3 regions of the Streptomyces sp. NBC_00459 genome follow, and region 2 is predicted to be linked to each of the others. Evidence: riboswitches for the same ligand, from Rfam matches in the RefSeq annotation. Region 2 holds a riboswitch; each other region holds the start of a gene.

Region 1 (7,193 bases), 1.6 Mb from region 2:
CCAGGCCAACGGTTACACGCTGGTCTACCGGCTGATGTTCAACATCAACGAGGGCAAGGTCATCTGGCCCGAGTTCGGTGCGGCACTGCGCAAGGCCCAGCTGCGGGACAACACGTCCTTCCTGCTGCGCCCGCCGTCCCCGGCCAGCTTCGACTTCCTCGGCCCGAACGTGGCCGTCGAGTGCGTCGACCGGGACTACCCGCGCGACCTGCGGCTGCTGAAGCGCAACGTCACGGCCTTCGCGAAGGCCGCGCCGCTGCTCGGCCCGGCGATGGCGTACGGCCCTCCCACGTACGACCACCAGCACGCGACCGCCTGCGTCCAGTGGCTCGGCGAGCGCGTCAGCCGCTACGACGGCTCCTACCGGGCCAAGGGTTCGGCGCCGATCCTCGTCCTCGGCACCACCGGCGACCCGGACACCCCGTACCAGGACGCGGTGGCGCTGTCCCGCCAGCTCGACAACGCCTCGCTGCTCACCTTCAAGGCCGAGGGGCACACCGCGTTCGGTCGCAGTGCCTGCGCGACGGACGCGGTCATCAACTACCTGGTGGATCTGAAGGTTCCGGCCTCGGGCGCGACCTGCGCGGACGAGACGCAGCCGCCCACCTCCACACCGACGACGGCCCCGCCCGGCACGACGCTCAGTGAACTCCGTAACGGTGTCGACGAGCGCGTCGAGCGCATCGGCTCCGTGAGCTGACACATCCCGCACCGACCCCGGGGCGCCGGCCTTCCACGACCGGCGCCTCGGGCTTTTGCGTGCGGGTGGGGCAGGTCTCCTACCCGCAGCGGCCCCTGGGTGTCCGAGGGGTGGGCCACCGGGTCCATGGAGTCAGGAGCGTCGGTCGGATCCGCCCGGGGTGAGGGCCCGCTGGGGGTCCGCCTGCTGCAGTTCGGCGAGCAACTCGCCCTGGCCGGTGATCAGTTCGGTAAGGATCCGGCGGGCCGCGCGCAGGAGCTCGGCCACATCGCCGCCTGCCAGGGCGTAACTGACGGTGGAGCCCTCCCGGATGGACACCACGATCCCCGAGCGGCGCAGTACCGCCAGTTGCTGGGAGAGGTTGGAGGGCTCGATCTCGATCTCGCTGAGCAGGTCACGTACGGGGACGGGGCCGTTCTGTAGGAGTTCCAGGACCCGGATGCGTACCGGGTGGCCGAGCATCCGGAAGAACTCGGCCTTGGCCTGGTAGAGGGGGACCTGCATGGTGAATCGCTCGCTCCCTGCCGCATTCGACGGGCTGCCTCCGGGCTCGGTGGCCCTGTACGTGCCACCGCAGGCGGTCTTGCCGACCGATCCTCGTGCATCCGACCCCGCACGCCCATGGGATTGATCTGATCCGGATGTGCCCAGTTGAAGAAATCTTCAAGTGGTGGGCGTGCGGGGCCACGGAGAACGCAGCTTTCTACACGTCCAGTTGGCCCTCGACGCTCTTGAGCTGGTGGCGGGCCATCGCGAGATTGGACTTCTTCGCGTCGAGCACGAGGTAGAGGAACAATCCGTTGCCACCACGGCCCTTGAGCGGCCGGAGGATGTGGTACTGGCTGCCGAGCGTGATCAGGATGTCCTCGATCTCGCCCTTGAGTCCGAGGTGTTCCATGGTGCGGGTCTTGGCTCGGATCACGTCCGTGTTGCCCGCCGCGGCAACCGTCAGGTCGAGGTCTTTGCCACCCCCGAGAGTGCCCAGCGCCATACCGCTGGTGTAGTCGACCAGAGCAGTTCCCAACGCGCCCTCGATCGAGGCCATGATCTCCTTGAGGCAAATCTCCACATTGCTGATACCGGCATCTCCTTCTGGTCACCGCGAGGCTCGGGCCAGCGCCTTCCTCGTCATTGCCCGGGACCCTACGTAGGGCCGACCGCCGTCAGCCTTGTTGTTCCTGTACTGGCCGGGGAAGCCTCAAGAAAAGTCGGATGATGCTATATCTGCGACCGCTCATGCTCGGCGAATGACAGACGGTGTGAGCCTTGACCGCTTCGCACCCTCGGGGCCTTCGGGCCGGCAGCCACTCCCGGTGGCCGTCGCGTCGGTCGGACTGCTCACCCACGACGGGACGCCATCGCCGGAGGCCTAAGAGCGAGATAAAGGGGCACACGGATCTCACCCTTTCGAGAGGAATCCGCTCCATGCTTGGTATAGCCGCGGCAGTCCTGTTCTTCATCGCGTTCCTGATCAACGCTGCCGAAATCTCGACGAACGATGTCTTCACTTCCACGAACGTCATGCTTCTCGGTCTGATGCTCCTGGCCCTGCACGTTGCGGGAATCGGGAGCGGCTGGTCCGGCCGACGGCGCTGACAGACTCGGAATCCGGGGTGGGGTGAGGCCATGACGACGCCTCACCCCACCCCGATGCGGAAGCCCAAGTCGTCGGAACGGATACCCGACGTTGCCCACTGGCACGTTCGTGCGTCCCGTGATCCGGGACCGATCGCGCGAACCGACCGTACGACAGGCTTGATAGCCTCATCGGGCCAGTCGAGCCACATCCGAGGCCAGGGAATCCGGTGCGAATCCGGAACTGACGCGCAGCGGTGAGGGGGACGGGCGGGGCACAGAACGCCACTGGGAGACCGGGAAGGCGCCTCGTCCGGACGAACCCGAGTCCGAAGACCTGCTGGCACCTCCGCACTCCGTGCGGAGGGACGTCCGTAGGCCAGGCTCCGCGTACGAGCCCCGACCCCTGAGGCATACCCGTGCTCCGTACCCCCGCACTTCTGCTCACGTCCGCCCTGCTGCTCACCGCCTGCGTCGGCTCGAAGAGCGGCACCGACGACCCCGGGAAGACCGCCGCTGCGGGCTACCCGGTGACCATCGACAACTGCGGCGACAAGATCACCTTGACGTCTGCCCCGAAGCGGGCCGTCTCCCTGAACCAGGGCACCACGGAGATCCTGCTCTCCCTCGGTCTCGCCGACCGCATGGCCGGTACGGCGACCTGGACCGACCCCGTCATGAAGGGGCTGGAGAAGGCCAACGCGTCCGTGCCGCGGCTCGCGGACAACGCGCCCTCCTTCGAGAGGGTCCTGGACGCCGAACCCGATTTCGTCACCGCGTCGTTCGTGTCCACCCTCGGCAAGGGCGGCGTCGCCACCCGCGCCCGGTTCGAGAAGCTGGGCGTGCCCACGTACGTCTCGCCCTCCGACTGTTCGGCGGGCAAGGACAACGACAGCGGTGGCGACGGATCGCGCAGCACACCGCTCACGCTCGACGCCGTGTACGGCGAGATACGTGACCTGGCACGGGCGTTCGGCATCGAGGAACGTGGCGAGAAGCTCGTCGCCGAGTTGCAGGAACGGGTGCGCCGGGCCACCGCCGGACTGCACGCCTCCGACGTCTCCCTCATGTACTGGTTCGCCAACTCCCAGTCGCCCTATCTGGCCGGCTGCTGCGGCGCGCCGGGCGCCGTCACCAGCGTGGTCGGCGCGAAGAACGTCTTCGCCGACACGCACGACGAGTGGCCCCAGATCAGCTGGGAGACCGTCGCCGACCGCGACCCCGACGTCATCGTGATCGGTGACCTGACCCGCAAGCAGCAGACCGCGGAGACCGCCAAGGCCAAGATCCGCTTCCTGGAGACCAACCCCGCCACCCGCAATCTGACCGCAGTGAAGAAGAAGCGGTACGTCCTGCTCAGCGGGCAGGCGATGAACCCGTCCATCCGCACGGTCGAAGGGATAGAGAAGGTCGCCGCCGGGCTGCGCGACTTCGGGCTCGCCAAGTGAACGCCCGTCTCCTGCTGTTGACCGGCGGCGGACTGGTCGCACTGCTCGCGTCGGTCGCGGTCGCCGTGACGATCGGGCCCGCCGACATCTCCACGGGCGATGTGTGGGCGTCCGTCGCGGCCCATCTGGGCCTCGGTGAGAGCACGTTGGCGCCGCTGCGCGACGGCATCGTTTGGGACCTGCGTATGCCGCGGACCCTGCTCGCCGCCGTGTGCGGGGCCGGGCTCGCCGTGTGCGGGGCCGTCATGCAGTCGCTGCTGCGCAACCCGCTGGCCGATCCGTTCGTGCTCGGTGTCTCCTCCGGCGCGTCCACGGGAGCGGTCGCCGTGGTCGTGCTGGGGGTGGGCGGGGGAGTCGTGTCCATGTCGGCGGGTGCCTTCCTGGGCGCGCTGCTCTCCTTCGCGATGGTGCTGCTGCTCAGCCACACCCTCGGCGACAGCGTCGACCGGGTCGTGCTGTCCGGGGTCGCGGCCATGCAGCTGTTCTCCGCGCTGACCTCGTTCATCGTGCTGACCTCCGCCGACGCCGAGACCACCCGGGGCGTGCTCTTCTGGCTGCTGGGTTCCCTCACGGGAGCCGACTGGAGCCAGGTGGTGCTCTGCGCGGCCGTCCTGGCCGTCGCCCTCCTGGTCTGTCTCGGCCATGCCCGCACCCTGGACGCGTTCGCCTTCGGCGAGGAGGCCGCCGCCTCGCTCGGAGTCCGGGTCGCCCGCACCCGGCTGATCCTGCTGTGCGTGACCGCGCTGCTCACAGCCGCCCTGGTCAGCTGTGCCGGCGCCATCGGCTTCGTCGGTCTGGTCCTGCCCCATGTGACACGGGCGCTCACCGGTTCCGGGCACGCCCGCCTCCTGCCGGTCACGGCGCTGACCGGAGCGGTCTTCCTGGTGTGGGTGGACACCGTCGCCCGTACCGTCCTCGATCCTCAGGAGATCCCGGTGGGCGTGGTGACATCCCTGATCGGAGTGCCGGCGTTCGTGGCCGTGCTCTATCGCGGACGGAGGAAGGCATGACCAGCCTGCACGCGGACCGCGTCGTCCGGCGCATCGCCGACAAGGTGGTCGTCGACGGCGTCACCCTCACCCTGAGGCCGGGGGAGACCGTCGGCCTGCTCGGCCCCAACGGCTCAGGGAAATCAACACTGTTGAGGCTCCTGGCCGGGACCCTCGCACCCACTGCCGGGGTCGTCACCCTGGACGGACGTCCGCTCCCGGAGGTCGGCCGCCGTGCGACGGCCCGTCGTATCGCCACCGTCGAGCAGCACGCCCACACCCAGACGGAGCTGACCGTCCGAGACGTCGTCGCCCTGGGCCGAATCCCGCACCGCCGAGCCTGGACACCGGCCACCACCGCCGACACCGAGGCCGTCACGCAAGCCCTGGTACGCACCGGACTGACCGAACTCGCCTCCCAGTCATGGCACACCCTGTCCGGCGGCGAACGCCAGCGCACCCAGATCGCCCGTGCCCTCGCCCAGCAACCCCGCGAACTCCTTCTCGACGAACCCACCAACCACCTCGACATCCAGCACCAGCTCGACCTGCTGGACCTGGTCGCGAGCCTGCCGGTCACCACCGTGGTCGCCCTGCACGACCTCAACCTCGCCGCGATGTACTGCGACCGACTGCTCGTCCTGCGTGACGGACGCGCCGTCGCGGAAGGCATCCCGGCCGAGGTTCTCACCCCCGCACTCATCGAACAGGTCTACGGCGTCCGAGCCGAAGTCAGCCACGACCACGGCCACCCCGTGATCCGATTCCTGCGGCCGGACCAGGCCACCCGGAACGGATCCCCCAGGGAGAGGAGCACGACCAGTGACGTCTCGGCAGCGACCTGAGGAAGGCCGCACAGAGCACACCCCTGCCCATCCGGCACCGTGCCGCATCGTGATCTGCCGGGACTGCTGCTGCGGAAGCCCGAAAGTGACCGGGGTCGATCACGCCCGACAGGCCGCGCGCCTGGCCGAGAACGCCCCCGTACGCATCTCGGCCTGCCTCGACGTGTGCGACCAGGCAAACGTGGTCGTCGTCCAGCCCTCCGCCGCCGCACGAGCCGCGGGCGCCCGCCCGGTCTGGCTCGGCCTCGTCAACGACCCCGACGCCACCGAGGACATCGCCGCCTGGGTACGGGCCGGCGGCCCGGGCATCGCTCCCTGCCCGGACATCCTCGATCTCTACGTCTTCACGCCGCCGCGAAGGGCGCGATGAGCACGAGAACTGGTGGACCTGTGCGCTCAGGCGTGCGTTCTGTCCGGGAGAGGTGCGGGGACCAGCCGGGGCGTCCCGTTCACATGCCGAGCGCCTCGGTCTCCGCCTGCATCCCGCGCAGGGCTTCCCGGAAGAGTTCCGCGGCCACGGCTCCGTGGATTTCCAGGTACTCGCCGACGGCTTCGGCACGGCGCACGGGGCCAAGTTGCCGCGGGGTGGGTGAGTCTCCTCGGTTCGTTCGACGACGGGGCGAGGATCGCCTTCCGTGCTGCCCAACCGCTGTCAGAGTCCGCAGAGTTCACGTCCTGACCGATCTGACATGGCCTTTGACCAGGCAAAATATGCGGATCAGGTGATGTTGCGCGGACTCGGGGAAGAAGTTGCGGCAGCAGACAGGAGGTTGTCGTGAAGGGTGAAGATCTGGAACTGGGCGAGTTGCTGGCCGCTGCGGAAGCGGCCCCGCCCGGTGAGTCCGTCGACGTGGTGGCGCACGACCTGCAGAAGCGGTTCGGCGCCGAGCGTGTGTCATTCCTGTTCGTCGACCTGATCGGCCAGCGGCTGATCAGGCTCGCCGCGGCCGGCGACGAGGCTGTCGGTGATGACGGGCCGGTCGCTCTTCAGGGCAGCGTCTACGACGGCGTTCTGCGGAGCCAACGCCAGCACGTGGAACCGGACGGACAAGGCGGACGGAACGTCATCACGCCGGTCACCAACCGCGGCGACTGCATCGGCGTTCTGGAGGTAGGTCTGCAGTCGGCCGACGACACCGTACTGCGCCAGGTCCGCGACGCCGCACACGCGCTGGCCTACATCATCGTCACCGACCGCCGCTTCACCGACCTCTACCACCTGGGCAGGCGCACCACCAAGCTCAGTCTGGCCGCGGAGATCCAGCACCAACTGCTTCCCTCGGCCCCCTGCTGCGAGGCGGAGCAGTTCACTCTGGCCGCCGGACTGGTCCCGGCCGACGACATCGGCGGCGACACCTACGACTACACGCTCGACCGAGACACCCTGCATCTGTCGATCACCGATGCCATGGGCCACGACACGGACTCCGCCCTGTTGGCCACCTTGCTGGTCGGAGCGCTAAGGCGGGCCCGCCGCAGCGGGTGCGACGCCCTCAAGCAGGCCCGGCAGGCCCACGAGACCCTGTTGAGCCACAGCCGAGGCCTCGCCACCGGACAGCTGTTGCGCGTCGACCTCGAAACAGGCCTGTGCGAGCTGGTCAACGCCGGCCATCCCCGGCCACTGCGGCTGCGCGGC
Region 2 (7,193 bases):
GCGCCGCGCAGTGAACCGCAGTACACGGGAAGGGCGTTGGCGCCCCGCGCCTCGATCGCGTCGCACAGTGTGTCGACGAACCCGGTGTTGCCGCTGAGCTCGTGGGCCCGGTAGAAGAGCACCCCGATGGTCGGACGGCCGCTCTCCCGAGCGTACGAGCCGTGCACCCCGTACTCGGGCATCTTCTGCGGCTCGTCGAACCCCTCACCGGTCAGCAGCACGGTGTCCGACAGGAACCGCGCCATCTCCACGAGGTTGGCGGGCCCGCCCTCGACGAGATAGCGCAGCGCCTCCGCGACCACCCCGGCGGGCACCGACGACTCGGCCATCAACTCGGCGTCGGGCACGGTCTCCCCGCCGAGCAGCACGGTCGGCACACCGGACGTCTTCAGATAGGCGAGCCCGTCCTCCCACGCCCGCTTCCCGCCCAACAGCCGTACGACGGCGATGTCCGCGCCCTCGACGAGCGCGGGCAGCTCCTCCGCGACGTCCACGCGGGTCGGATTGCCGATCCGGTACGAGGCACCGGAAGCGGCCCGGGCCGCCAGCAGGTCCGTGTCGGCGGTCGACAACAACAACACTGTGCTCATGCGGGCGCTCCCGGTGGAATGAAAGGCAGTCCTTGCGGCGCGCCCGACTCGATGAGCCGCCAGAGCGCGTCGGTGTCCGCGTGCTGTTCGACGAGATCGCCGAGCAGGTCGAGCTGTTCCTCGCGCAGCCCGGCGAAGGAGGTGTCGGCGGCGGGTACGAAGCGGCGGCCCGCGGCGGCGGCCACCTCGCGCAGGAACGCCCGCCGGAACCCGTCGGATTCGAGCGAGCCGTGCCAGTGCGTACCCCAGACGCTCCCGACCCGGCACCCGTCCAGGAAGCTCTCCCCGCCTGCGACTTCGGCGACCCCGTGATGGATCTCGTACCCCTCGACCTGTTCGCCGAGGGCGGTGCCGACGGGCCGGGTGAGGGTCTTCTCGCGGGCGAACCGCACCCGTACGGGAAGGACCCCGAGCCCCTCGACATGGCCCTGCCGGCTCTCGACGTCGTCCTCGATGTGCTCGCCGAGAACCTGGAAGCCACCGCAGATGCCGAGCACGGGCCGCCCCTCGGCGGCCCGGCGCATGACGGCGTCCGCGAGCCCGCGCTCACGCAGCCACGCCAGCGCCTTCACGGTTCCGCGCGTCCCCGGAATGACGACGAGGTCGGCGTCGGCCAGTTCCTCCGGCCGGTCCACGAACCGCACCACGACGCCCGGTTCGGCGGCGAGCGCGTCCACGTCGGTGAAGTTGGACATCAGCGGGACCGCGCACACGGCGACCCGCAGCACGTCCTCCCCGACGGGCGGGGCGACGTTCGACTCCCGGACCGTCCCCCGCAGCGAGACCCGCAGCCCGTCCTCCTCGTCGATACCGAGCCCGTGCCGGAAGGGCAGCACGCCGTAGGTCGGCCGTCCGGTGAGCCCGAGCAGCATGTCGAGCCCGGGTTCGAGCAGGCTGACATCCCCGCGGAACTTGTTGACGAGGAACCCGGCGACGAGCGCCTGGTCCTCGGGGGACAACAGGGCGACCGTCCCGAAGAAGGAGGCGAAGACCCCGCCGCGGTCGATGTCGCCGACGACGAGCACCGGGAGCCGGGCATTGCGCGCGATTCCCATGTTGACGATGTCCGTCCGCCTGAGGTTGATCTCAGCCGGGCTCCCGGCCCCCTCGCAGATCACCGCGTCATACGTGCCCCGCAGTTCGGCGAGGCACTCCAGCACGGTCCCGAGAAGTTGCCCCTGCCGCCCTCCGTGATAGCCGCGCGCACTCATCTCGCCCACCGGCTTCCCCATGAGCACGACCTGACTGCTCTGGTCGCCCCCCGGCTTCAGCAGTACGGGGTTCATGAGCGCCGTCGGCTCGATCCGGCACGCCTGCGCCTGCATGGCCTGCGCCCGCCCGATCTCGGCACCCTCACGCGTGACGAAGGAGTTGAGGGACATGTTCTGCGCCTTGAACGGCGCGACCTTGACCCCCTGCCGCACCAGCCACCGGCAGATCCCGGCGGTGACGACACTCTTGCCGGCGTCGGAGGTGGTCCCGGCGACGAGCAGCCCACCACCCAGAGCCCCACCACTCATGAGGTACGCCCCTTCGCTACGAGTCGTGCGCTGACACTGACCCCGAGGGCCAGCCAGGTGACGCGCCGCGACAGCCGTACAGCCCGCTCGACGTCGGACACGCGGACAGCCCGCCCGGACTCCCCGTTGAGCACCGGCCGATGCTCGACCCGCCCCCCGTAGGACAGCGTTCCGCCGAGCCGAACCCCCAACGCCCCCGCGAACGAGGCCTCCACGGGCCCGGCGTTCGGACTGGGATGGCGCCCGGCGTCGGCACGCCAGGCCCGGACGGCCCCGCGCGGATCACCGCCGGCGACGGCGGCGAGTACGGCGGTCAGCCGCGCCCCCGGCCACCCCGCGAGGTCGTCGAGCCGCGCGGAGGCCCACCCGTACCGCCGGTATCTGTCCGACCTGTGCCCGACCATCGCGTCAAGGGTGTTGACGGCCCGGAACCCGACCAGCCCGGGCACCCCGCCCAGGGCGCCCCAGACGAGCGCGCCCACCACGGCGTCGGAGGTGTTCTCGGCGACGGACTCGACGACGGCCCGGGCGATCCCGTCGGAGTCGAGGGCCTGCGGATCCCGTCCGCAGAGGTGGGGCAGCCGCTCCCGCGCCCCTTCGAGGTCCCCGGCCTCCAGCGACCGGCCGACGGCCCGTGCCTCCCGGCCGAGTGAGGTACCGCCGACCACGGCCCAGGTGGTGGCGGCGGTGAGCGCCACGGAGGCGGTACGGGACGGACGGACGAGTGAACCGGCCGCCATGGCAAGGGAGACGGCACCTCCCACACACACGGCGGTGTGCAGCGCGCCCCACCCCCGGTGGTCCCGCCACAGCACCCGTTCGACGGCGCCGGCGGCCCGCCCGAACGCGGCGACCGGATGCCCGCGGCGAGGGTCGCCCAGGATCAGATCAGCGAGGAGTCCGGCGGTGGCGCCGTACGCGAAAACGCGATCGGCACGCATCGGCTCAGCCGGCCGTGGGGGCGGGCAACGGCCTGGTGCTATGCCTCGAACGGCAGCCGAACATGGTGATATGTCCTCACTCAGGGTGTCCACGCCCTGGTTCGACGAGACCGGCGGCAAGAGTTCCTGGCTCCCGGGTTACCTACCCCGGTGACAGTGGCGGGACCGCGCCGGATTCGCACCGGCTTCCTCTTCTGCCGCCGTACATGGCTCCGGCAGTCCACCACGGGCCCGGAACACCCGTCAACTTGCCGTTGACCTGGAAGGGAGGACTGTGCTGAGCCCCACACCGCGACCGGATCGGGGCGACGAAAAACGCCCGCTCCGACCGTGACCACCGGTAGGGCGGTCACGGTCGGAGCGGGCGACGAGAGGGTGTCCGGCCGGGTCAGGCCACGATCAGATAGATCCCGTACGCCACCACTGCCGCACAGGCGGCGAAGCACGCGTACGCGCCGGAGACGGCAAGACCCGCCGACTGGCCCTGCGCGACCGCCCGTTCGCGGCGCGAGAGTCCGACGATGCCCAGGGTGAACACTCCCACCATGGCCACGGTGATGACGAGGCTGACGCCGAAGACGGAGCCGAGGGCTGCCCAGTCGATCTTCATGTTGCTTCCTTCTGCTTCTCGCTCGGACCGGGAGCCGGACTCAGAGGGCTGTGGCCGACGGCTTCGCCGTGACCTCGGCCGGGGACGGGATGGTCGCCGTCAGGTTGTCGGCGACGGTGCCCACCGGCGGCGGGGTCACAGCCGCGATGGCAGTCGTGATGACGCCTGCGGGCTCTGCGTCCGCGGCGCTCTCGGGGGACTCGCCCTCGACATGGTTGACGTTCGTGTGGTCGATCACCTCGCGGCGCGACACGACCCAGATCGCCGTGCTCGAAGCGATGAGGAAGACGGCCACCAGAGCCGTACCCCAGTCGCCGAAGCCGGTGACGTACTCCGCCAGCGCGCCGACGAGAGCCGCCGCGGGCAGTGTCAGCCCCCACGCCACGAACATCCGGGTCGCTGTCGACCAGCGGACCACGCCGCCCTTGCGACCGAGGCCCGCGCCCATCACCGAACCCGACACCGAGTGCGTGGTGGAGAGGGAGAAGCCGAGGTGGGAGGAGGCCAGGATGACCGTCGCCGCACTGGTCTGGGCGGCGAAGCCCTGCTGGGGCTGAAGGTCGGTAAGACCCTTGCCCATCGTCCGGATGATGCGCCAGCCGCCCAGATACGTGCCGAGCGCGATGGCCAGGCCCGCGGAGAGGATGACCCACACCGGGGGATCGGAGTCGGGGGAGACGGCGCCGCCCGCGACCAGGGCGAGGGTGATGATGCCCATCGTCTTCTGCGCGTCGTTCGTGCCGTGGGCCAGCGACACCAGGCCCGCGGACGCGATCTGGCCGACCCGGAAGCCCTTCTCCGCCGCCTTGCCCTCGGCCCGCCTGGCGCCGAGCCTGTACGACAGCCGGGTCGCCAGCATGGCGGCCATGCCCGCCACCAGCGGGGCGGCGATCGCCGGGATCAGCACCTTCGTCACCAGCACGTCGCCGTGGACGGCGCCCGTGCCCGCCGAGGCGATGGTCGCGCCGATCAGGCCGCCCATCAACGCATGAGAGGAACTGGACGGGAGCCCGACCAGCCAGGTCAGCAGGTTCCAGAGGATCGCCCCGACCAGCGCGGCGAAGATCACCTCGGGACGGATACCGCTCTCGTCCACGAGGCCCTTGGAGATCGTGTTGGCGACCTCGACGGAAAGGAAGGCGCCCACGAGGTTGAGCACGGCCGACATGGCGACCGCGACCTTGGGCTTGAGTGCACCGGTCGAGATGGTGGTGGCCATCGCGTTGGCGGTGTCGTGGAAACCGTTCGTGAAATCGAACGCAAGCGCGGTGACGACCACGATCGCGAGGATCAGCGAGAAGCTTTCCATTTACCCAGATTTCTTTGGGACATCAGTGCCATGTGGACCGTAGGCAATCTGGATGAACGGAAGATGAACTGGTGGGGGATGGCGGGTGACCTGATATGAGGTGCCGCTCCTCCGGATGTGCCGGACGGGTGACGCCCCTTCCTCAGACGCCCTTCGCGAACCGTTCGAGCTGGGCCGACGACCCGTTGAAGAGGTTCTGGTCGCCCGGCAGCGGGCCGCTGTTGTCGTACTGCCAGAACGTCCAGGACTTCCAGCCGCCGGACGGCAGCGCCCCCGCGTCGGCCGCGTCGTAGCGGGCCAGCCACAGCGCGTGCTTCGAGGTGAAGACGCTGCTGCTGTTCGTGCAGGTGTTCCACCAGTGGGCGGTCGTGTAGATGACCGGACGGCGGCCGGTGAGCCGGGCGACCTCGTCGCTGAAGGCCGTGATCCACCTGGCCATCTCCGCCTTGTCGAGGCCGTAGCACTTGTTCTTTCCGTACGGGTTGTACTCGACGTCGAGCGCGGGCGGCAGCGTCCGGCCGTCCGCACGCCAGGCCCCGCCGTTGCGCACGAAGTACCGGGCCTGGGTGATGCCGGACGACCTGTCCGGTAGGGCGAAGTGGTAGGCCCCGCGGATCAGGCCCGCGGCCCGTGAACCGTCGTACTGCCGGCTGAAATACGGACTGCGGTAGGTGTGGGACTCGGTCGCCTTGATGTATACGAAAGCGGCGCCCTTCGCCTTCGCGGACTGCCAGTCGACGTCCTTCTGGTGCGACGAGACGTCGTGCCCCTTCGGCTCCTCCGCCGCGGAGACCGGAACCTCCGTCAGAACGGTCCCGCCGATGGCGAACGCCGCCGCGGTAGCCGCGAGAGCGCGGGAGCGGCGGCGGAAGGCTCGGTGATCACGGGCCATGTGTCCCCCCGGAATGGCTGCGTGCGTGACAAATCTCCAGGAGGCTACTGGAAGATCGAAGGATTTCCGGCGATCTCCGGCCAAAGTGCACGCACGCGCCGATGCGTACGCATACGCGCCCTTGCGGTCACCGGGGTTCCCCCGAAGCGCCCTCGCCCGGAGCCGGTCCGGGACCGCGCCTGGCAGGATCGGGGCATGGCTGAGCAGCGACGGGACGGGCGTGACGTGCGGGACGACGCACAGGGAGCGGGTACGGGGCAGGGGCGCGCCGTGTCCGACGAGACGGCGCGTGCCTGGGCCGGGCTCGTCGAGACCGCTCGCCGCACGGTGGCCGACGGGCTGGTGGTCGGCACCTCGGGCAACGTCTCCGTGCGCGTCGGGGACACCGTCCTGGTAACCCCGTCCGGCGTTCCGTACAGGCGGCTCACCCCCGGCGACATCATCGGCGTCGACCTGACCGGCCGACAGGTCCTCGGCACCCTGACCCCGACGAGCGAACTGCCCATGCATCTCGCCGTCTACCGCGCCACCGACGCCCGCGCCGTCGTCCACACCCACGCCGTCCACGCGACCGCCGTCTCGACGCTCGTCCGAGAGCTGCCGCTGATCCACTACATGGCGGGCGACCTCGGCGGCCCCGTGCGAGTCGCCCCGTACGCGACATACGGCACGGAGGAGTTGGCCGAGAACATGCTCCGGGCCCTGACCGACCGAGCCGCCTGCCTCCTCCAGAACCACGGCACGCTCGCCCACGGTGCCACCCTCGACCAGGCGTACGACCGCACCGCCCAGCTGGAGTGGATGTGCCGCGTCTGGCTGACGGCGTCCTCCGTGCCCGGACTGGCGCCGACGCTGCTGTCGGCGGAACAGGTGGGAGAAGCGGGGGAGCGGCTCAAGGGGTACGGGCAGCGGGGCCGGTAGGGGAGAGGAGTCTCACTCCCACCACGTCCTCCCGCTGGCCGTCGGAGCACTCCGCAAGGAGACTGGGTCCGTGCGCCCAGTCACCGCGACGGCCGCTGCCGTCACCGCAGCCCTGGCAGCAGGCGCCGCCAGTGTCGCCGCCGGCCGCTACGCCAGCGACGCCGCCCTCAAGGCGCCCCCGGGCAGGCCCCTGCCCACCGAGCCCGTGCTCACCGTGCACTCCACCGCCGCCGGCCGGGTCGTGCTCACCCGCGCCCTGGCCTCCCAGCGCCCCGGAACCTACGGCCTCGCCGGTGACGGAACCCACGCCGTCGTCGGTCCCGTCCTGGACCAAGCGGCCCACTCCGCCGACACCGTCGTACGCCGCCTCGAACGGGTCACCCACGGCACCCTGGAACCCCGCGACAAGG
Region 3 (7,193 bases), 660 kb from region 2:
GCTGGTTCTCCTCGCCCTTGAAAAGCCTGCGGCCCACGGTACGCCCTCAGGTGAGCGACCGCTTAGTACCTTCAGTACACGTGACGCTAGAAGTCCTGGCACCCGGTGTCAACGTCAGGCAACGCCGGTGTGAGCCATTACCTGACCAGCAGAGCGAGCAGCCGCTCCGCCTCGGCTCCCGGATCGGTGGTGAGGCCCGTGTGCACAGGCCCCGGCTGGACCACCGTCGAGCGCGGCGCGATCAGCCAGCGAAAGCGCCGCCCGGCATCGTCCGATGCCGCCTGGCCTGCTGCTTTCCCGCCCGCGCAGACCCCTTCGACGGCACGCAGCGCGGCCCGCACACCGGCCACGTCGGCCTCGGGGTCCAGCGCCCTCAGCTTGCCCTCGTCCAGATGCGTACGAGCAGCGACGAAGGACTTGGCGCGGCAGTAGACAAGAACGCCGGCGTTGAAACACTCGCCGCGCTCGATCCGCGGTACGACCCGCAGCAGCGCGTACTCGAAGACGTCCCGCTCGCTCACTTCTCCCCCTCGGCGCCCTTGATGCGCTCATGGATGACGGCCGCGCGTTCGAGGAGCGGCTCCGCGTAGGCCCGGCGGAGTGCGTCCGGCGAGTCGAAGCCGGGTTCGTCCGTGAGCCACGCGTCGGGGATCTCGGCGGTCACCTCGGCGAGCAGTTCCTCGGTGACCAGCGGCGCCAGTTCGGCGGCGGCCGAGGCGATGTCCGGGCCGAAGGGCGCGAGCGCGTGCTCGGTGACGTCGTAGGGCTTGGCGGCCGAGGTCCGGGCTCCGGGCCAGTGGTGGTGCCAGATCATCGTGGCGCCGTGGTCGATGAGCCACAGGTCGCCGCGCCACATCAGCAGGTTGGGGTTGCGCCAGGAGCGGTCGACGTTGTTGACGAGCGCGTCGAACCACACCACCCGCCCGGCCTCCCAGGCGCTCACCTCGAAGGCGAGGGCGTCGAAGCCGATCGCCCCCGACAGGAAGTCCATACCGAGGTTGGTGCCACCGCTCGACCTGAGCAGCCCCTGCACCTCCTCGTCGGGCTCGCCGAGGCCCAGCACCGGGTCGAGTGCGACCGTCACCAGCCCCGGCACCCGCAGCCCCAGCCGTCGGGCCAGTTCACCGCAGACGACCTCGGCGACGAGCGTCTTGCGGCCCTGTCCCGCGCCGGTGAACTTCATGACGTACGTGCCGAGATCGTCGGCCTCGACGAGCCCCGGCAGCGAACCCCCCTCACGCAGGGGCGTGATGTAGCGGGTCGCGGTGACCTCTTTCAGCATTTTCCCAGGCCACCTGTCTCGTCAACGTTGAAATCCACGAACGCTTCCGGGGAGTCGACGGCGGTTCGCCCCTTGGCTTCGGCCTCCGGCATGAAGTGAGCATAGTAACCAAGGGTGATCACGGGCGAGGAGCGCCGGAGCCACCGCGCCGAGGTCACGACTGTCTCTCGGTCTCCGCTGATCGCGAAGCGAGTGCACATGCGGCCTTGACCACGGAAACAAGCCGTTCACGCCATATGACCCCTTCGGGAAACAAGCGGTTTCTAGCGTGTCCGCTCATGGATTCGGAGCTGTGTACGTGCTCGGACGCCGTTCCGTATGCGGCTGCGCCACCGGCTCTCTCCCTGCGTGAGGCGGTCCGCGCGAAGCTCCGCGCGGCCGTGTTCGACGGCGGCCTCGGCCCGCGCGAGTGCGGTGACGGCGGGATCTTCGTCACGATCCCCAGCCTCAGCCGGCTCAGGGGCTTCTACGAACTCCGGGTCGCCCTCGAACCGCACGGGGCCGCCCGCGCGGTCGAGGCCCCCTCCACCCGCCACGATCCAGCCGTCATCGCGGCCGAACTCTGGCCCTCCGGTACTCGATGCGCGAGGAGCCGCCGACCCCGGACACGCGCTTCGTCGACCCTTTCCTCGTCCAGGACGAGCTCTTCCACGCCGAACTCTCCCGCGTCTCCGGCAACTCCGGCCTCACGGACGCGCTCGTGGCGGCCGGCGAGCCGGTCCGGCGGCTGCGGATGTACGGCTTCCTCACCCGGGACCGCGGCGAGGCGACCGTCACCGGACACATCGAGATCACGGAGTTGGTCCGCACCGGCGGTCCCGATGCCGCCCGGCGCGCCATGACACAGATGGCCCTGCACGCCGACCTCCTCCCGAAGCCCGGGAACCGCACCGGTCCCCGTCAACTCCCCGGCCGTCGACGCCGCCTGCCGGGGCGCCCCACCGCTCACCGCACCCGCATGTACGCAGCACCCCCACATCCCCGAAGGGCCGCCCATGAGCACCACTGAGTCACCTCAGACCGCCGCCGCACCGGACTCCCCAACCAGCCAGGCGACCAAGGAGACCCTGGAGGACTACACCCTCCGCTTCGCGCCCCGCAGTTACCGCCGCTGGACCCCGATGGTCGTGGCCACCACGGCACTCGGTGGCATCGCCTACATGGCCGACTTCTCCATCGGCGCCGGCATCGGCCTGGCCCACGGCACCGGCAACGCGCTGGTGGCGATCGCCGTCGCCGCCGTCGTCATCTTCATCACCGGTTTCCCGCTCGCCTACTACGGCGCCCGCTACAACATCGACCTGGACCTGATCACTCGCGGCTCCGGCTTCGGCTACTACGGCTCGGTCCTCACCAGCGTCATCTTCGCCAGCTTCACCTTCATCTTCTTCGCCCTCGAAGGCTCGATCATGGCCCAGGGCCTCAAACTGGGCCTCGGACTGCCGCTCTGGCTGGGCTACGCCATCTCCACGCTGATGGTGATCCCGCTGGTCATCTACGGCATGAAGGCGCTCAGCAAGCTCCAGGTGTGGACCACCCCCGTCTGGCTGGTGCTGATGGTCGCCCCGCTCGTCTACCTCATCGCCACCGACCCGGGCACCGTCAACCGCTTCCTGTCCTACGCCGGCACCGATGGCGAGGGCGGCGTCAACACCGCGTCCGTACTGCTGGGCGCGGGGGTGTGTCTGTCACTGATCGCGCAGATCGGTGAGCAGATCGACTACCTGCGCTTCATGCCGCCCAAGACCGAGGCCAACAAGCGCACCTGGTGGACCGCCGTCGTCATGGCCGGCCCCGGCTGGGTCGTCCTCGGGGCACTGAAGCAGGCCATCGGTGTCTTCCTCGCCGTCTACATCCTGGCCAAGGTCGGCGCGGACGCCGCCCCCGAGCCGATCCAGCAGTTCAAGGGCGCCTTCGACGCGATGATGCCGTCCTGGCTCGTGATCCCGCTGGCCGTGGCCCTCGTCGTCATCAGCCAGATCAAGATCAACGTCACCAACGCCTACTCCGGCTCGCTCGCCTGGACCAACTCCTTCACCCGCGTCACCAAGCACTACCCGGGCCGCATGGTCTTCGTCCTGGTCAACCTCGGCTTCGCGCTCGCCCTGATGGAAGCCGACATGTTCAGCTTCCTCAACAACATCCTCGGCTTCTACTCGAACTGCGCCATCGCCTGGATCGTCACCGTCGCCACCGACATCGGCATCAACAAGTACCTGCTGAAGCTGTCCCCGCTCCAGCCCGAGTTCCGCAGGGGCATGCTCCACGCGGTCAACCCGGTGGGTGTGGTGGCCTTCGTCGCCGCGTCCGGGCTGTCGATCGCCATGTACTTCCACGCCCTCGGCGACACCCTCCAGCCGTACTCGCCCGTGGCCGCGGCCGTCATCGCCTTCGTCCTCACCCCGCTCATGGCCGTCGTCACCAAGGGGAAGTACTACCTGCGCCGTACCGAGGACGGCATCGACGAGCCGCTCCTGGACGAGGACGGCAACCCCAGCGCCGTGACGTACGACTGCCACGTCTGCCACCAGCCCTACGAGCGCCCCGACCTGGCCGCCTGCCGGACACATGACGCGATGGTCTGCTCGCTGTGCCTGAGCACGGACAAGGTCGGCGACCACATACTGCCCGCCCAGCCGTCCGCGGCCTGAACCCCAGGGCGGGGCGGCGGGAAAATACCCCGACGCTCCGCCCTGCCCTGCCCAAATCGTCGCCAGGCACGTGCCCTTGACCCGCGGATCGTGGCCGCGCGGTCCGACGCGGGCATGGAGCTGGGTCGCAGGACCGGACGGGGAACTCACCTGCATGGCCAGGATCGAACCTCCAGGCGGGACCGGCCCGAGGGACCCGGACCGGACCGCACCGCCGGTCGAGGGGTCCGGCTGCTGTTCTCGGGGACCGGCCGGGAAACACGGGTGCGGCGTTTCCCGCCCGCGAGGCGCTTCAAGCACTCCGAACGCGTGTCCCTCCTCACCATCCGAATGCCGGACGTGATCCCGCGCCCGGGAGGACTGCCCCGTAGGCTGCCGGGTGCAGCTGGTTCGCCCCGTCCGCCAGGCGGGATGCGTCGTAAGAGGGAACCCGGTGGGAATCCGGGACTGCCCCGCAGCGGTGAGCGAGAACGACCGCCGTCATACGCACTGGGTCCGGTGAACAGGGTCTGGGAAGCGACGGCCAGTAGGTTGTCCTCCGTAGTCGATACGAGGGCGTGCTCGCGAGTCCGAAGACCTGCCCGTTGCCCGCGCACGACCGTTCGTGCGCGGATGTCCCGGTGACCTCGTGGGCGGGTCGGCGCACATATCGCGGTGGGCACGGTCGTGGTCGTGTCTCCGTCCGATGTGTCGTTCCTTCGCGTTCCTCGTCCCGTCCCGGGATTCCAGGGAGATATCTCGCGAAGGAGATTTCCGTGACAGCGACGTCCGCAGCCGCGGCAGCACGGGCCACCGTGTACGGCTACCCCCGCCAGGGCCCCAACCGGGAACTGAAGAAGGCGATCGAGGCCTACTGGAAGGGCCGCACCGACGCCGACACCCTCCACACCACCGCCGCCGACCTGCGCGCCGCCAACTGGCGACAGCTCGCCGAGGCCGGCATCGACGAGATCCCGACCGGAGACTTCTCGTACTACGACCACGTCCTGGACACCACCGTCATGGTCGGCGCGATCCCGCAGCGGCACCGCGCCGCCGTCGAATCCGACGCGCTGGACGGCTACTTCGCCATGGCACGCGGAACGCAGGAGATCGGTCCGCTGGAGATGACCAAGTGGTTCGACACCAACTACCACTACCTCGTACCCGAGTTGGGCCCCGACACCGTCTTCAGGGCTGACCCGGCCAAGCAGGTCGCGGAGTTGCGGGAAGCCCTCGCCCTCGGACTCGACGCCCGCCCGGTGCTGGTCGGCCCGGTCACCTACCTGCTGCTGGCCAAGCCCGCGCCCGGTGTCGGAGCCGACTTCGACCCGCTGACCCTGCTGGACCGGCTGCTGCCGGTGTACGCCGACGTCCTCGCCGACCTGCGCGCCGCCGGCGCCGAATGGGTACAGCTCGACGAGCCCGCCCTCGTCCAGGACCGCACCCCGGCCGAACTGAACACCGCCGCGCGCGCCTACCGCGACCTCGGCACCCGCACCGACCGGCCCAAGCTCCTGGTCGCCTCCTACTTCGACCGGCTCGGCGACGCCCTCCCGATCCTGGCCAAGGCACCGGTGGAGGGTCTAGCGCTGGACTTCACCGCCGCCGCCGCAGCCAACCTCGCGGACCTCGCCGCCGTCGGCGGGCTGCCCGGCAAGCGCCTGATCGCCGGCGTCGTCAACGGCCGCAACATCTGGGCCGACGACCTGACGAAGTCCCTCGCGACCCTCGGCACCCTGCTCGGGCTGGCCGGCCGGGTCGACGTCTCCGCGTCCTGCTCCCTCCTCCACGTCCCTCTCGACACGGCCGCCGAGCGGGACATCGACCCGCAGATCCTGCGCTGGCTCGCCTTCGCCCGCCAGAAGGCCGCCGAGATCGTCACCCTCGCCAAGGGCCTGTCCCTCGGCACCGATGCGATCGTCGGCGAACTGACCACCAACCGCACCGCACTCGCCGCCCGCGCGAACTCCCCCATCACCCGCGACCCCGCCGTACGGGCCCGAGCCGCCGCCGTCTCGGACACCGACGCCCGCCGCTCCCAGCCCTACCGGGAACGCTCCGCGGCCCAACGCGCCCACCTGCGCCTGCCGTTGCTGCCGACCACCACCATCGGCTCCTTCCCCCAGACCAACGAACTGCGCACCGCCCGCGCCGACTTGAAGGCCGGTCGGATCGACACGGCCGACTACGAGGAACGCGTCAAGGCCGAGATCAGCGAGGTGATCGGCTTCCAGGAGAAGTCCGGCCTCGACGTCCTCGTCCACGGCGAACCCGAACGCAACGACATGGTCCAGTACTTCGCCGAGCAGCTCACCGGCTACCTCGCCACCCAGCACGGCTGGGTCCAGTCGTACGGCACCCGATACGTCCGCCCGCCGATCCTGGCCGGCGACATCTCCCGCCCCGAACCGATGACGGTGCGCTGGACGACATACGCCCAGTCCCTCACCGGCAAGCCCGTCAAGGGCATGCTCACCGGACCGGTCACCATGCTCGCCTGGTCCTTCGTCCGCGACGACCAGCCCCTCGGAGACACCGCCCGACAAGTAGCACTTGCCCTGCGCGACGAGGTCAACGACCTGGAAAAGGCCGGGACTTCGGTCATCCAGGTCGATGAACCCGCACTGCGCGAAACCCTCCCCCTGCGCGCCGCCGACCACCCCGCCTACCTCGCCTGGGCCACCGAATCCTTCCGGCTCACCACAGGTGGCGTACGGCCCGACACCCAGATCCACACCCACATGTGCTACGCCGAGTTCGGCGACATCGTCCAGGCCATCGACGACCTCGACGCCGACGTCATCAGCCTCGAAGCCACCCGCTCCCACATGCAGGTCGCCCGCGAACTCGCCGTCCACGGCTACCCCCGCGAAGCCGGACCCGGCGTCTACGACATCCACTCCCCACGCGTGCCGAGCACCGAGGAAGCCGCCGAACTGCTCCGTACCGGCCTCAAGGCCATCCCCGCCGACCGTCTCTGGGTCAACCCCGACTGCGGCCTGAAGACCCGCGGCTGGCCCGAAACCCGTGCCTCCCTGGAGAACCTGGTCAGCGCCGCCCGCGCGGTCCGCGCGGAACTCTCCGCGTCCTGACGACAAGCTCCGTCGGCCGGGGGAGGAAACGCCCGACTTCCTCCCCCGGCCCCGGCATCACCCCATGGCTCTCGGCATCCCCAGCACACGAGCAGACAGCGCAGCAACCATCCGTGCCCTGGCGACACGTTGCACGCTCCGCACGAACTGCGGGGGTCCACGCTGATCGCGACGGGGACGGCTACC

Evidence for each region. A riboswitch is a leader RNA that binds a small molecule or an ion and turns the genes downstream of it on or off. The one in region 2 is predicted to bind cobalamin.
Region 1: it holds a riboswitch for cobalamin, as region 2 does, so the genes downstream of both, OHN74_RS01625 (ABC transporter substrate-binding protein) here and OHN74_RS09015 (cobalamin biosynthesis protein) in region 2, are expected to answer to the same signal.
Region 3: it holds a riboswitch for cobalamin, as region 2 does, so the genes downstream of both, metE (5-methyltetrahydropteroyltriglutamate--homocysteine S-methyltransferase) here and OHN74_RS09015 (cobalamin biosynthesis protein) in region 2, are expected to answer to the same signal.

The regions. Positions count from the first base shown of each region.
Region 1 is NZ_CP107903.1:424,317-431,509, reverse strand. It holds gene OHN74_RS01645 (alpha/beta hydrolase) at 1-700, shown strand, start outside; gene OHN74_RS01640 (ArsR/SmtB family transcription factor) at 833-1,204, opposite strand; gene OHN74_RS01635 (hypothetical protein) at 1,404-1,778, opposite strand; gene OHN74_RS01630 (hypothetical protein) at 2,126-2,296, shown strand; cobalamin riboswitch at 2,457-2,634, shown strand; gene OHN74_RS01625 (ABC transporter substrate-binding protein) at 2,695-3,723, shown strand; gene OHN74_RS01620 (FecCD family ABC transporter permease) at 3,720-4,733, shown strand; gene OHN74_RS01615 (ABC transporter ATP-binding protein) at 4,730-5,557, shown strand; gene OHN74_RS01610 ((2Fe-2S) ferredoxin domain-containing protein) at 5,535-5,927, shown strand; gene OHN74_RS01605 (PP2C family protein-serine/threonine phosphatase) at 6,333-7,193, shown strand, end outside.
Region 2 is NZ_CP107903.1:2,070,651-2,077,843, reverse strand. It holds gene cobN (cobaltochelatase subunit CobN) at 1-590, opposite strand, end outside; gene OHN74_RS09020 (cobyric acid synthase) at 587-2,110, opposite strand; gene OHN74_RS09015 (cobalamin biosynthesis protein) at 2,107-3,051, opposite strand; cobalamin riboswitch at 3,150-3,294, opposite strand; gene OHN74_RS09010 (hypothetical protein) at 3,440-3,661, opposite strand; gene OHN74_RS09005 (inorganic phosphate transporter) at 3,702-4,970, opposite strand; gene OHN74_RS09000 (lysozyme) at 5,113-5,862, opposite strand; gene OHN74_RS08995 (class II aldolase/adducin family protein) at 6,058-6,783, shown strand; gene OHN74_RS08990 (alpha/beta hydrolase family protein) at 6,854-7,193, shown strand, end outside.
Region 3 is NZ_CP107903.1:1,409,556-1,416,748, forward strand. It holds gene OHN74_RS06015 (DUF3037 domain-containing protein) at 138-521, opposite strand; gene OHN74_RS06020 (HipA family kinase) at 518-1,282, opposite strand; gene OHN74_RS06025 (FCD domain-containing protein) at 1,863-2,291, shown strand; gene OHN74_RS06030 (purine-cytosine permease family protein) at 2,278-3,933, shown strand; cobalamin riboswitch at 4,303-4,532, shown strand; gene metE (5-methyltetrahydropteroyltriglutamate--homocysteine S-methyltransferase) at 4,689-7,007, shown strand.